2 regions of the Arthrobacter pasteuri genome follow, and region 2 is predicted to be linked to the other one. Evidence: riboswitches for the same ligand, from Rfam matches in the RefSeq annotation. Region 2 holds a riboswitch; the other holds the start of a gene.
The links. A riboswitch is a leader RNA that binds a small molecule or an ion and turns the genes downstream of it on or off. The one in region 2 is predicted to bind thiamine pyrophosphate.
Positions count from the first base shown of each region.

Region 1 (7,135 bases), 1.6 Mb from region 2:
TGATGCCGCCGATCGCCACGCAGGGCAGGCGCGCCGTGCCCGCCAGAGCAGCGAAGCCGTCGACGCCGAGCGGCGTCGGGTGGTCGGGTTTCGTGGCCGTGGCATGCACCGCGCCGGTGCCGAGGTAGTCCACCGTGCCGGCGGGAAGAGCATGGGCGACGGCGAACTGGTCGGCGGTCGCCGCGCTGAGCCCGACGACGGCGTCCGGGCCGACGATGCGCCGCACCAGGTCGGGCGGCAGGTCGGACTGGCCCACGTGGACGCCGTGCACCTGTGCGCCCTGCTCCCGCGCCGCGAGGTACACATCCACCCTGTCGTCGACCAGTACCAGCACCCGGCCCGCGACGGCGTCGGCGACCGCGGCGAGGAGCGCGACCAGGTCCCGCCCTCCCGCGTGCTTGTCCCGCACCTGCACGCAGGTCGCACCCCCTGTCACGGCGGCGGCGACGACGTCGACGACCGTCCGGGGCGCGCACAGCTCCGTGTCGGTCACGAGGTAGAGCGGCAGGTACGACGCCGGATCCGGCCGCGGCATCAGGAGTCCTCCGGCAGGACCAGGCCCCGGCGGACATCGGCCGGGGTGATGGCCGCGAGCGCGTCCAGGAAGCGCGGGGCGAAGGTGCCCGGGCCCTCCGCCAGGACAGCGGCTTTCTCCGCGGCGAGCGTGTACACGCCGGTGGCCGCGGTGGCCGCGAGCAGTGGGTCCGGCGTGAGCGAGGCGAAGGCAGCCATCACGGCGCCGAGCGCGCAACCGCCGCCGGTGACCCGGGTCAGCAGCGGCGTACCGTTGGCGACCCTGATGACGGCCCCGGCGACCGGGACGACCGCGTCAACGGGACCCGACACGGCGACGACGGAGCCGTACCGCGATGCCAGGAGGCGTGCTGCGTCGAGCGCCGCGGCGGGCTCGTCCAGGGAATCCACGCCGCGTCCCCCGCCGCCGGAACCGGCGAGGGCGATGATCTCCGAGGCATTGCCGCGGATGATGGTCGGGCGCTGGGCGACGAGCTGCTGGGCCGTCCGGGTGCGAACGGCCAGGAATCCGACGGCGACGGGATCGAGGACCCAGGGCGTGCCCGACGCCCCCGCTGCCTCGGCGGCCTCGAGCATGGCCGCGCGCTGCGCCTCGGTGGGCGTGCCGAGGTTGACGAGCACCCCGGAGGCCACGGGCGCGAACTGCGCCGCCTCCCCGGGGATGTCGACCATGGCGGGCGCTGCGCCGAGGGCGAGCAGCACGTTCGCAGTGAAGTTGGTGACGACGGCGTTGGTGATGCACTGGACCAGCGGGGAGGCGCTGCGCAGATCTGCGAGCAACCCGGCGCAGGCCTCGGCGCCGACCGTGCGGGCGGGGTCCGCAGTTGCCGAAGGGAATTCCGTCATGTGCTGCCTTTCGCTGGGGCGAGAGGACAGACGGACACCAGGGTCCGGCAGGACATCCCTTCGCCAGTATGAGCTGGATCAGGTTCGACGGGTCTTATCTCAGCCCCTCCGGTGGAGGGACACCCCGTGTCGCTGCTCGAACGATAACGCGTCGCGCGGATGCTTCCAAGCCCCGATACCGCCCCGACGAGCCGGAGGGACCAGCGCCGGCACTATCTGCCGCCCGGGCCCCGATGTGCCGGGGCCGGGCGGACAGTGCCGGACGGACCAGTGCCGGGGCTAGCGGCCGCCCTCGATCTTGCGGCGGCGCTGCTCCTGCCCGGGAGCCCCGTAGGGGTAGTCCCCGAAAGTGGGGGCGCTGACCTCGTCGAGTCGGTCGAGCTCCTCGGGCGTCAGCACGACGCCGGACGACGCCAGGTTGTCGGCCAGCTGCTCCCGTGTGCGCGCGCCGAGGATCACCGAGGTCACGGCGGGCTTCGCGGCGACCCAGGCGAGCGCGACGTGGGAGGCGTTGATGCCTCGCTCGGCCGCGATGCCGGTCACGGTGTCGACGATGTCCCACGTCCGGTCCGCGTTGCGCTTCTCCCAGGCCTCCATGCCGCGCTTGGGGTTCTCCCCGAGCCGGGTGGCGCCCGTCGGCTCGGCGTCGCGGGAGTACTTCCCGGTCAGCCAGCCGCCGCCGAGCGGGGACCACGGCAGCATGCCCATCTCCGCGTCGAGCACGGCGGGGACGATCTCCGCTTCGATGTCGCGCACGAGCAGTGAGTACTGGGGCTGAAGCGTCACCGGCAGCGAGTAGCCACGCTGGCGGGCGGTCATAACGGCTTTGGTGAGCTGCCAGCCGGTGTAGTTGGAGAACCCGTAGTAGCCGATCTTGCCCTGGACGACCGCCTCGTTGAGGAAGCCGAGGGTCTCCTCGAGCGGGGTCAGCGGATCCCACGCGTGCACCTGGTACAGGTCGATGTGGTCGACCCCGAGCCGGGCCAGCGAGGCATCGAGCGCTCGCCGGAGGTGCCGCCTCGACAGGCCGAGGTCGTTGGGGCCGGTACCCATCGGGAAGCGGCCCTTGGACGCGAGGACCATCCGGTCCCGCTCCGCCGGGTTCTTCGCGAGCCAGCGGCCGATGATCTCCTCGGAGGTGCCGGCGGAGTAGACGTCCGCCGTATCGATCAGGTTGCCGCCTGCCGCGGCGTAGTCGGACAGGATGGCGTGCGACGTCGCCTCGTCCGCCTCCGCCCCGAAGGTCATCGTGCCGAGGGCGAGGTGGGACACCGAGGTGCCGCTGTTGCCGAGTTTCCGGTACTCCATGGGATTGCTCCTTCGCTGTGCGCCGTGCGGCGCCGTGTCCTTGGATCCTGAGCCGGGCGCAGCTGTCCTGCGACCAGCATGACAAGGGGCGCCGTCGTGAGACGGCGCCCCTTGCCCGATGCTCACTCGCTGACGGTGACGCCCTTCCAGAAAGCGTAGTAACCGCGGATGTTCTCCGCCGCTTCTTTCGGTTCCGGGTAGCTCCAGGCGGCGTCCCTGTTCTGCTCGCCGTCCACCACCAGGGTGTAGTAGCTCGCCGTGCCCTTCCAGTGGCACACCGTGTGCGTCTCCGTGGGGACGAAGAACTCCTGGGAGATGGAAGCCGGCGGGAAGTAGTGGTTTCCCTCGACCATCACGGTGTCCGCCGACTCCGCGACGACCCTGTCTTTCCACATTGCTTTCGTCATGGTTCCTCTTCCTCGGGGACTTCCGGTCGTGCGGGCAGGCTGTCCGCTCCCTGCCGACGGCGGCGAGGGCGTCCGTGTCCGGTGCAACCCCGGCGAGCGCCGGGGCATTCCGGGCATGATGGTCAGAGCTTGCGTACCGTGAGGATCTGCTCGATGCGCCCGAAGGGACCGTCGAGGTCGTGCGCGACGCTGGAGGTGAGTCCCACACCGTTCGCGCCGAAGGTGACGCGCGTATCGAGACCGAGCCACTCGCCAACGGGCAGGCGGTGGAGGTGGATCTGCAGGTCGACGTTCGGGAACATCCAGCTGTCGCCGCCGGGTGCCACACGCGAGGCGATCCCGTTGGCCGCGTCCATCATGCCCACGAGGCGCACGACGTCGGCGGTCGTCCTGCCCTCCACCATCGGATAGGGATTCCGTATCCAGACCTGCCCCCGCCCGGGACGGTGGCCCGGTACCACGCGGACCTCCAGGGACCGGATGAACCCTCCGGGCCACGCTGTCATGCCCTCGTGCGGTCCGGCGGCCTCGGGTCCGGGCATCGGCGGGTCCTCCACGGCGGCGACGGCTGCCGTGTCCTGGGTGGCGAGGCGCCATGCCTTCGCAACGATGGCCGTCCTGCCGCCGGCTTCCATGCGTGCCTCGAGCAGTTCGATGGTCCGTCCGGGCCGGACGACCGCTGTGCTGACCTCGAACTCACCGCCCGGGATCATCCCGAGGATGTCGAAACTCAGGCGGCCGAGCTGCATGCCGTCCCGCGGCTGGCAGTCCAGCAGGCACTGGGTCAGGAGGCCCGAGATCGGTGCCATGTGCTGCTCTTCCGGGTTCCAGGCGCCCTGGGCGTGGATCGTCGATTCGAACCTCCCGCCGCCGAGATCACGGTAGAAAGAATCGGGCACGGAAGTCTCCTTCGTCGGACGAGCCGGGATCGCGTCCTGCGCGGTGGGCGGAGGAAAGGCCCTGGACATCGGTCCCGGGCCACGCACCCGCCCCATGCTAGTGGAGCAACCACGGCGTACCGGAAGAACGGCATCCCGGAATAGGATCCGGACGCCGGAGGTTCAGTGATTGACCGGGTCGACTTCTCAGCGCCCGGTGCCGAACGCGGCCGCACGGAGGACCTCCGACGGCGCCGCACAGCATTTCGAACCGAGCGGATCATCATGACCTCCAGTCCACCGTCCCGCGTCTCAGACGCCATTCCGAGCCGAGCAGGCGCCGCGCCGTCCCGCCCTGCCGTTTCCGCCGACACCGTGTCCGCCGGCACCGCCTCCTCCGGCGCCGTCGGCCAGGGCGCCCTCCCAGCACGCGACAGGCTGGTCATCACCATCCTGCTCGTCTCCGCGTTCGTGGTGATCCTCAACGAGACGATCATGGGCGTGGCCATCCCGCGCCTGGTCGAGGACCTCGGCATCACCGTGGGCGCGGGCCAGTGGTTGAGCACGGCCTTCATGCTGACCATGGCCGTGGTCATTCCGGTGACCGGCTACCTCCTCCAGCGCTTCACCACGCGCCCGGTCTTCATGGCCGCCATGGGCCTGTTCAGCCTCGGCACCCTCATCGCCGCCCTGGCCCCGGGGTTCGCCGTACTCGTGGTCGGCCGCGTCGTCCAGGCGAGCGGCACGGCGATCATGATGCCGCTGCTGATGACGACCGTCATGACGCTCGTGCCCCCCGCATCGCGCGGCAAGATCATGGGCAACATCTCGATCGTGATCTCCGTGGCGCCCGCGCTGGGCCCCACCATCTCCGGAGCCATCCTCAGTGTGCTCGACTGGCGCTGGATGTTCTGGCTGGTCCTGCCGATCTCCCTCGCGGCCCTGGTCATCGGATCGGCCAGGATGCAGAACATCACCGAGCCGCGGCGGTCGTCGATCGACGTGCCATCGGTCATCCTCTCCGCCGTGGCCTTCGGCGGGATCATCTACGGCCTCAGCCAGCTCGGTGAAGCCGCGGCCGGCAGTGCCTTCCCCGCGTGGATCCCCCTCTTCGCCGGCATCGTCGGGCTCGCCGCCTTCATCTCCCGCCAGCTCGTGCTGCAGCGGCGGGACGCGGCCCTGCTCGACCTGCGGGTGTTCACGTCCGGCAACTTCACCATCTCGATCGTCGCCATCGCGGTGAGCATGATGGCCCTCTTCGGCACCATCATCCTGATCCCGATCTACGTCCAGAGCGTCCTCGGCCTGGACCCGCTGGTGTCCGGGCTGCTGCTCCTCCCCGGCGGCCTCGCCATGGGCCTGCTCGGCCCCATTGTCGGCCGGATCTACGACCGCCGCGGGCCCCGGATCCTCCTGGTCCCGGGCGCGCTCCTGGTCAGCGCGGTGTTCTGGTCGATGACCCGGGTCACCGAGACGACGCCCGCGCACCTGGTGCTCGTGGCACACGTCCTGCTCAGCGTCGGGCTCGCCCTCATGTTCACCCCGCTGATGACCTCGGCCCTCGGGTCCGTCAGGCCGCACCTGTACTCGCACGGCAGCGCGGTCTTCGGAACAGCGCAGCAACTGGCCGGCGCGGCCGGTACTGCACTGTTCATCTCGGTGATGACCCTCCAGTCGACGGCCCTCGCGGCCGAGGGCACAGCGGCGCTTCCCGCCATGGCCGGCGGTATCCGGGCGGCGTTCCTGTACGGGGCGGTCATCTTCCTGCTCGCCGTCGTCGCCTCGTTCTTCGTGCGCGCGCCCCGGGTGACCGGGGACGCTCCCGCACCCGTGCACTAGGAGCCCCTGCTCGACGAAGAAGCCCCGCCGGGTCCTCCCGGTGGGGCTTCTTCGTCGGCGCAGTCGTCGGCGGTCGTCGGCGGTCGTCGGCGCGGTTACGCGCCGACTGGAGCGTCACGACGCGGGCTGGCGCAGCTCGATGTAGCCGTCGCTGGTGACTCGCGTCTCGTAGACGGGCTGCGGGACGGCAGCGGGGCCGCGGTAGTTCTTGCCGTCGTCGAGCCGGAACATGCTCTGGTGCCACGGGCACGTGATGCAGCCGTCCTCGATCGGGCCGTCCTGCAGTGGTCCCCCGAGGTGGTTGCAGACGCTGTCCATGGCCGTCAGCCTGCCGCCGTGGCGCAGCAGCAGGATCGGCACGCCGTTCGCCTCGACCAGCTGCCGCCCACCCTCGACGATGTCGGCGTCGCTGGCCACCCGCGTCCAGTCCTTCGGCGCCTCGTGCCCGGCGGTCCGATTCACGTTGACGGCGTTCGCGTAGCTCAGGTGCCCGCCGAGGTAGGCGCTGAACAGCATCGAACCGAGGCCGCCGAGCCCGAGCAGTACTCCGAGAGCGCGGCTGTCCCTGGCCCTCGCGACCGCCGAGGCCGTGTACAGCGTCAGGGCCAGCGAGTTGCCGGCCGCGTGGACGAGCCCGACGCGGCGTTCCTTCTCCTGGGTGTCGGACCAGTCGTGCAGGCCCGCGATCGCGGTGGGTACGGCAGAGAGGATCCCGACGCCGACGAGGAGGTCGGCCGCTTTGCGGGAGCTCTTGCCTCCGGCGATGTCGAGGAACGAGCCCATGCTCCAGGCACCCGACGGCACGACGATCAGCATGGGATGGAGGTGGTGACCGATGGCGGTGCCGCTGAGCACGTTCCGGATCATGCGCGGCTTGACGGCTTTGCTGACTGCTGCCGCGATCGGGTCGGCGACCTTGTCGAGGAACCTGGCGTGCTCGAGTCCGTCCAGCATTACGTGCAGGATGTTCATCCGTTGCTCCTTCTGGTCCGGGACGGCAGTCCACCGACGGGGTATGACCAGGGCGCCGCCCGGTCCCCACCGTTCCAGCAGCCACTACACCTGACAACCGACGCTGCGCGGGGAGGTTTCTCTTGGCCTCTGCGCACTTCGGTGCGAGAATCCGGCCCGATCCGCATCTGGTGTGCCGTCCCGCCCACGTAGCGCTACTGTCGGGTGCCACAGGATCAAGGACGACTCCACGTCTCCCGCGCTTGTAGGCTTGGTGAAGGACTCTGGAGGGGGAGTCCGAGGGGGCATGGGGATGGCGAAGCACAGCAGCACGACGACCGGGGCTCTGGGGGTTCCACCAGCACGTCCCAG
Region 1 covers NZ_JBTNDO010000001.1:46,434-53,568, reverse strand. Annotated here, with positions in the region: gene thiE (thiamine phosphate synthase) at 1-535, opposite strand, end outside; gene thiM (hydroxyethylthiazole kinase) at 535-1,380, opposite strand; TPP riboswitch at 1,419-1,517, opposite strand; gene ACX80H_RS00255 (aldo/keto reductase) at 1,660-2,688, opposite strand; gene ACX80H_RS00250 (DUF427 domain-containing protein) at 2,811-3,095, opposite strand; gene ACX80H_RS00245 (thioesterase family protein) at 3,218-3,994, opposite strand; gene ACX80H_RS00240 (MDR family MFS transporter) at 4,259-5,812, shown strand; gene ACX80H_RS00235 (Rieske (2Fe-2S) protein) at 5,927-6,784, opposite strand.
Region 1: it holds a riboswitch for thiamine pyrophosphate, as region 2 does, so the genes downstream of both, thiM (hydroxyethylthiazole kinase) here and ACX80H_RS07525 (ECF transporter S component) in region 2, are expected to answer to the same signal.

Region 2 (7,135 bases):
CACGCCCAGCGCGCGGGACTCCACCGTCGGGCCGTCCTTGCCGTCGATCAGCAGGACGCGCACGCCCAGTTTCACCAGCCAGTTCGCCAGCATCAGGCCGGTGGGGCCGGCTCCCACCACCAGGACGTCGACGTTCCCGGGGTCGTGCCGTTCGTCCTGCTCCTTCGCGTCCTGGTGCTCCATCGCGGGTCTCCTCGCCGGTGTGCCGGTCAGCGGTCCAGGGTCGTGCAGACGCAGGCCCGGTTGCCCTCGGCGTCGGCCAGCACGGTGAAGGACGGCGCCCGGGTGGCGTCGACCACGGTGCCTCCGGCGGCGACCGCCGCCGCGATGCGCGCGTCCGCCGCGTCGTGCGGCACCCAAAGGTCGAGGTGGAATCGCTGCCTCGGGGTGTCGTGCGCGTCGGTGTGCTGGAACCACAGGAGTGGAACGCGCCCGGAGGGGTCGACGACGTCGTCGCCGTCCACCGCGCCGGAGTCCCCGGTCAGCAGCGCAGCCCAGAACGGGCCGATCGCGGCCGGGTCGGCGGTGTCGAGGGCGAGCTCGACGACGGCGGGAGCCGCGGGGTCGGCGGCGATGCCACGCGCGGAGGCGAGCTCGCTGATCGCCCTGGCTAGCCGGACGTCGCGCTCCGTGATGCCGGACACATCATGGCTGAGCAGCTTCACGTCGACGCGCGGGTAGGTCAGGACGACGTCGGGGTGGTGGTCCATCTCCTCGGCGAGCTCGCCGATGGCCGCGACGAGGGCGAGGCCGCTGGCGAAGTCGCCGGTCAGGAAGCGGGCGTGGAGCGCCTGGGACAGCTTTCGCCAGTCGCCCAGGCCGGCGTCGAGGATCTGGCGGGTGCCGAGGATAGTCATGGGGCCAGTATGGCCCCGTCGAGGAGGCAGGAGAAGGTCTCCCGCCCGCGCGGTCGACGGGCCGGGCACGAGGCTGTGATTTGACTCTCTGTCCCCTACGGTTCAGGGTTTTATGTCTGTCATATCCGTCTTCACCCACGCAACCGTCGATGCCTTCCTGCCCCGCGGCTGCGGAAGGAACACCTCCTCCATGTCTGATCCCGTTCTCTCGGCGCCGGCCTCTACCCGTGCCGCCAGCCGTTCCAGCTCCTCGCCGCACCTGACCCGTGCGCTGAGCAATCGCCACATCCAACTGCTCGCCATCGGTGGCGCCATCGGCACCGGCCTCTTCATGGGCTCGGGCAAGACCATCTCGCTCGCCGGTCCCTCGGTGATCTTCGTCTACATGATCATCGGGTTCATGCTTTTCTTCGTCATGCGGGCCATGGGGGAGATCCTGCTGTCCAACCTCGAGTACAAGTCCTTCAGCGACTTCGCGGGTGACCTGCTCGGACCCTGGGCCGGGTTCTTCACCGGGTGGTCCTACTGGTTCTTCTGGGTCGTGACGGGCGTCGCCGACATCGTCGCCATCTCCGGCTACGTGGACATCCTCGCCCCCGGGACCCCGCTGTGGATCCCGGCGCTGGCCACCCCTGTGGTGCTCCTGCTCCTGAACCTGCCCACGGTGAAGGCCTTCGGCGAGGCCGAGTTCTGGTTCGCCATCATCAAGGTCGTGGCCATCCTGGCCCTGATCGCCATCGGCATCGTCATGATCGCCACGCACTTCACCTCTCCCGCAGGGCAGGTCGCGAACCTCGCCAACATCTGGAACGACGGCGGCATGTTCCCGCACGGGCTGTTCGGCTTCATCCTCGGCTTCCAGATCGCGATCTTCGCGTTCGCCGGCATCGAGCTGGTCGGTACCGCCGCCGCCGAGACGAAGGATCCCGAGAAGACGCTTCCCCGTGCCGTGAACTCCATCCCCATCCGTGTGCTGCTCTTCTACGTCGGAGCGCTGACGGTCATCATGGCGGTCAACCCCTGGCGGACCATCGATGCCGCGAACAGCCCCTTCATCGGCATGTTCACCCTTGCCGGCCTCGGTATCGCTGCCGTCGTCGTCAACCTGGTGGTGCTGACCTCGGCAGCCTCGAGCGCGAACTCCGGCATCTACTCCACGTCGCGCATGGTGTTCGGACTGGCGCAGGACGGTAACGCCCCGAAGTCCTTCGGCCGGCTCAGCCGCCGCCAGGTGCCGCAGAACGCGCTCCTGTTCTCCTGCATCTTCCTGCTCGCCGGTCTGATCCTGCTCTACTCGGGTGACTCCGTGATCGGTGCCTTCACGATTGTCACCTCGGTGGCCTCGGTCCTGACGATGTTCGTCTGGTCCATGATCCTCATCAGTTACCTGGCGTTCCGCCGCCGCCGCCCCGAGCTGCACGAGCAGTCCGCGTTCAAGATGCCCGGCTCCGCGTTCATGCCCTACGTGGTCCTGGCCTTCTTCGTGTTCATGCTCGTCGCCCTCGCGCAGGCCGAGGACACCCGGCTGGCGCTCGTCGTGACGCCGGTGTGGTTCGTCCTGCTCGGAGCGGCCTGGTACGCCAATCGGAAGACGCCGCTGCAGCAGGCCCGCATCGAGGAGCACAAGGCCACGGTGCTGGCCGAGCAGGCGGCCCGCGCGGGCCGCTAGGTCCCCGCACCACTGCTCCTAAACATCGCTCCGAAGAACACTGCTTCAAAACACTGCTCCGGAACACCGCTCAGGAACACCGCTCCGGAACACCGCTCCGGAACACCGCGCGGAAACTCGAAGGACCGTCCCCCGAGGGCGGTCCTTCGTCGTCCTCCCGCACTGCGAGGCGGGACGCCGACGGCGTGCTCAGGTACGGATGCCATACTGCGGGGATGGCCAAGAACAGGACTTCTCCCGGCCGCATCCTCGCCGCTCGCGTCGACGACGACCTGAAGGAGCGGCTGCGCGTCGCGGTGGTCCATCCCCACCTCCTCCTCGCGGGCAAGGCAGCCCTCGCGGCCGCGCTCGCCTGGACTCTCGCGCTCACCATCCCGGGGGAGGCCTCCCGGTATCCGTACTACGCTCCGCTGGGTGCCCTGCTCGCGCTGTATCCGACCGTCGCGGGAACGCTCAGGTCGGGGCTGCAGACGGTCGCCGGCCTCACGATCGGGATCATCCTGGCCCACATCGCCGTATTGGCGGGAGACCCGAACTGGCTGACGATCGCCTTCGTCGTCGGCGTGGGAGTGCTCCTCGGCGGCGCCCTGAAGAGGACCGCGGGCGGCGGCTCCGGGATCGCGTCCGCCGGGCTGTTCGTCCTGGTCATCGGCAACAACGACCTGGGGTACTCGCTGGGGTACTTCGTCCAGACCGTCGTGGGCGTGGGTGTGGGCCTGGCCGTCAGCGCGCTGATCCTGCCGCCGCTCAACCTGGACGACGCCGTGGGGCAGGTGAGCCGACTCCGCAGGACAGCTTCCCGTCAGCTCCAGGAGATGGGCGAGGCACTCGAGGAGGACTGGGCGGCGGATGATCCGCGCTGGCCCCAGCGGCGGGACGACCTCACCGCCTCGGCACGGAACGCCCGGGAGGCCCTGCAGTACGCGGACGAGAGCAGGAAGGGCAACGTCCGGCGGCGCTTCCATCCGCATGACGCGGACCGCGACCACCGGCACATCGAGGTCCTCGAAGCCGTCGCTGTCCATACGCTGAACATCACCAACATGCTGCAGGACGCGCTCCATGGAACGTCCCGCGAGCGTCCCCTGCCCGCCGCGGTCCGGCAGCCCCTGCAGCAGGCGTTCACCGCCGTCGGCGACGTCCTGGACCTGTGGACGGTGGAGGAGGACGACGCCGAGACGCTGCGGGTGGCCGAGCGGAGCCTGAAGGCCCTCGAGGTCGCGGCGTACGAGTCCTCGTCGAAGGACGTCCCTTTCGGTGCCGCGGCCGCGATCGGCATGAACCTGCACCGCATCCTGCAGGCCGTCCTGCAGGAGCAGGAGGCCGACCGGGCGGCCTAGCAGTACTGCCCGGGGACACGGCGAGGGGCACCCCGAAGAGTGCCCCTCGTTCCTGCGTGGAACGTCCTGCGTGAAATCTCTCAGGTGAGGTCGCGGGTCTTCGCGAAACGGTCGATCGCCTTCTGCGTGGAACGGTTGGTGAGCACCTGGATGGTGGTGCTCACGACACCCGAGACGATCGCGAACACCAGGGCGGATCGCAGGGTGTTCTCCAGCCCGTCCTTGCTCTTCGGTGGCGCTTCACCCGTGATCTTCTCCCACAGGAAGTCGACGAGCTTGGTCCCCACGAAGCCGGCGCCGACGCTCATGCCCGCGCCGAGCAGCTTGAACAGTACGTTCATGTCTCTCCTTCTGGTCCGGTAGTCCTCCGCCTAGCCTAGCCGCGGCGGGCGGCCCCCGGCACAGGAAGACGCACGCACGCACGGGGCCGGCCCTGCACGAGGCGCTCATCTGCCGGGGCTCCCCCTGCGGTGTAGGATCGGTAACGCTCAACCAACAAACGACAGGGGAGCGCCGATCCGCAGCATGCTGCGGGAACGGGCGCTGAGAGTGCGGACCGCCGCAGACCCTCGAACCTGATCCGGCTAGTACCGGCGAAGGGAGTCGAGTTCTCAGAGTGCGCGGCGACTGCTCCGGCAGCCCCGGCACTCTCCCCTCCTGTACCTCAGGAGGAAACACCATGGCATCATCAACCGCCCTCAAGGGCGCCTCTCCCCGCACCCGCCAGTGGCGCGTCGTCGACATCGTGGTGGCCTCGGTCATCGCGGTCGCCGTCGGCGTCCTGTTCTTCGCATGGTCCGCGGGGTACTCGGGCATCAGCCTGCTCACAGCGGGCTTCCCACCCCTGGCCGGGCTGTACTCCGGCGGCTGGCTCGTCGCGGGCGTCCTCGGCGGGCTCATCATCCGCAAGCCGGGAGCAGCACTCTACTGCGAGGTCCTCGCCGCCGCGGTCTCGGCCCTCATCGGAACGCAGTTCGGCCTGAGCGTGCTGCTCTCCGGAGCCATCCAGGGGCTGGGCGCCGAGCTCGTCTTCCTGCTCTTCCTGTACCGGAAGTGGAACCTGCCCGTGGCGCTGCTCGCCGGTCTCGGTGCCGGCCTCGCGCTCGCGATCAGCGAGAACATCCTCTACAACGCCCTGTGGACGTTCGAGTTCAAGCTCCTGTACACGGTGTTCGCATCCATCTCCGGCATCGTCATCGCCGGGCTGCTGTCCTGGCTCGCCATGCGGGGCCTCGCCAGGACGGGCGTGCTGTCCTCGTTCGCCGCGGGCCGCACGGCGGACGTGTGACACCAGCACAGTCCCCCTCCACGGGCGCCGTCCACGTTCGCGCCCGGGGATGGGGCTGGCGCCACGCCGGCCGGAAGTCCTTCGCCGCACGCCGGCTCGATCTCGACATCTCTCCGGGGGAGCGCGTCCTGCTCCTCGGGGCCTCCGGCGCGGGCAAGTCCACGGTGCTCTCCGGCCTGGCCGGGCTGCTCGGCACCGACGACGAGGGCGAGCAGGAGGGTGAGCTCCTGCTCGACGGCGCGCAGCCGGCCGGCGCCCGGGGACGAGCCGGGCTCGTCCTGCAGGACCCCGAGACGCAGGTGGTCCTCGCCCGTGTGGGTGACGAGGTGGCCTTCGGGGCCGAGAACCTGTCGGTGCCGCGCGAGGAGATCTGGCAGCGCGTGGGCCGGGCGCTCGACGACGTCGGCCTCGACCTCCCCCTCGACCACCCCACGACGGCGCTCTCCGGGGGCCAGAAGCAGCGGCTCGCGCTCGCATCCGTCCTCGCGATGGAACCCGGCCTGCTCCTGCTCGACGAGCCCACCGCGAACCTCGATCCCGACGGGGTCCTCGAGGTGCGCGACGCCGTCGTCCGCGTCCTCGAGCGCACCGGGGCCACGCTCGTCGTCGTCGAGCACCGCGTGGCGGTGTGGGCCGACGTCGTCGACCGCGTGGTCGTGCTCGACGCCGCTGGAGGGGTGCTGGCCGACGGGCCGCCGGCGAGCGTGCTCGCCGAGGGCCCGACCCGGGACCGGCTTGCCGCCGCAAGTGTCTGGGTCCCGGGGTGGCAGCCGGTCGTGGGTGGACCGCTCCCCGCCAGTGGTGGGGAGGCCCTGCTGACGGCCTCCGGACTGACCGTCGCCCGCACGAGGCGGGGACCGGCCGCCGTCGAGGACCTCGCCGTCGAGGTGCGCGCAGCCGGGGCGCTGAGCATCACCGGTCCGAACGGGGCCGGGAAGTCGACCGCAGCCCTGACGCTCGGCGCCCTGCTCCGCCCGCGCGCGGGACGGCTCGAGGCGTCGGCGGCCCTGGCCGGGACCGCAGGCGGCGACCCGTTCCGCTGGCGCTCGTCGGAACTGGTCCAACGCATCGGGACGGTCTTCCAGGAGCCCGAGCACCAGTTCCTCACCGGGACCGTCGCCGACGAACTGGAGTTCGGGCCGCGGCGGGTGAGCGGGGCCCAGGACATGCAGCGCACGGACGTCGCCGAGCGCCTCCGCCTCACCCACCTGCTGAAGGCCAATCCCTTCACGCTGTCCGGCGGGGAGAAGCGGCGCCTGTCCGTCGCGACCATGCTGGCGACCGCCCCGCGCATCCTGATCCTCGACGAGCCGACGTTCGGGCAGGACGCCGGGACGTGGGCCGAACTCGTCACCCTGCTGCGCGAACTGATCCACGAGGGCGTCTCCGTCCTCTCCGTCACGCACGATGCCGATTTCATCGCAGCACTGGGCGGCGCCACCCTGCACATCTCCGGCGGAGCGGGACGGCTGGTGACCCGGTGAGCACCGACTACCTGACCCCGGTGCTGACCGGGAAGACGCTGCTGCGCGCCAATCCCGTGTCCAAGCTGTTCGCCGCCACCGTCGTCACGCTCGCGCTGATGGCGAGCATCGACTGGGTGAGCGCCGCGGTGGTCCTCGCCTGCGAACTCGCGCTGATGCCCCTCCTGGGTATCAGCGCGGTGGGACTGGCGCGGCGGACCTGGCCGCTGCTGATCGCTGCGGCGATCGGCGCCTACGGAACCGCCCTGCTGGCCGAGAAGACGGGGCGCGTGCTGCTCGACGTCGGGCCGTTCCTGTTCACCGAGGGGTCGGTTGCGGCCGGCACTGCCGTCGGGTTGAGGGGCCTGGCGCTCGCACTCCCGGGCATCTTCCTCCTGCTCACCACGGATCCCACGGACCTCGCCGACGCACTCGCCCAGAGGCTGCGCCTGCCGCACCGGTTCGTCCTGGGGGCACTGGCGTCGCTGCGCCTGGTCGGCCTGCTCATGGAGGAGTGG
Region 2 covers NZ_JBTNDO010000001.1:1,603,301-1,610,435, reverse strand. Annotated here, with positions in the region: gene ACX80H_RS07550 (FAD-dependent monooxygenase) at 1-183, opposite strand, end outside; gene ACX80H_RS07545 (4a-hydroxytetrahydrobiopterin dehydratase) at 210-857, opposite strand; gene cycA (D-serine/D-alanine/glycine transporter) at 1,048-2,526, shown strand; gene ACX80H_RS07535 (FUSC family protein) at 2,742-3,866, shown strand; gene ACX80H_RS07530 (DUF4235 domain-containing protein) at 3,947-4,207, opposite strand; TPP riboswitch at 4,361-4,485, shown strand; gene ACX80H_RS07525 (ECF transporter S component) at 4,546-5,154, shown strand; gene ACX80H_RS07520 (ABC transporter ATP-binding protein) at 5,151-6,638, shown strand; gene ACX80H_RS07515 (energy-coupling factor transporter transmembrane component T family protein) at 6,635-7,135, shown strand, end outside.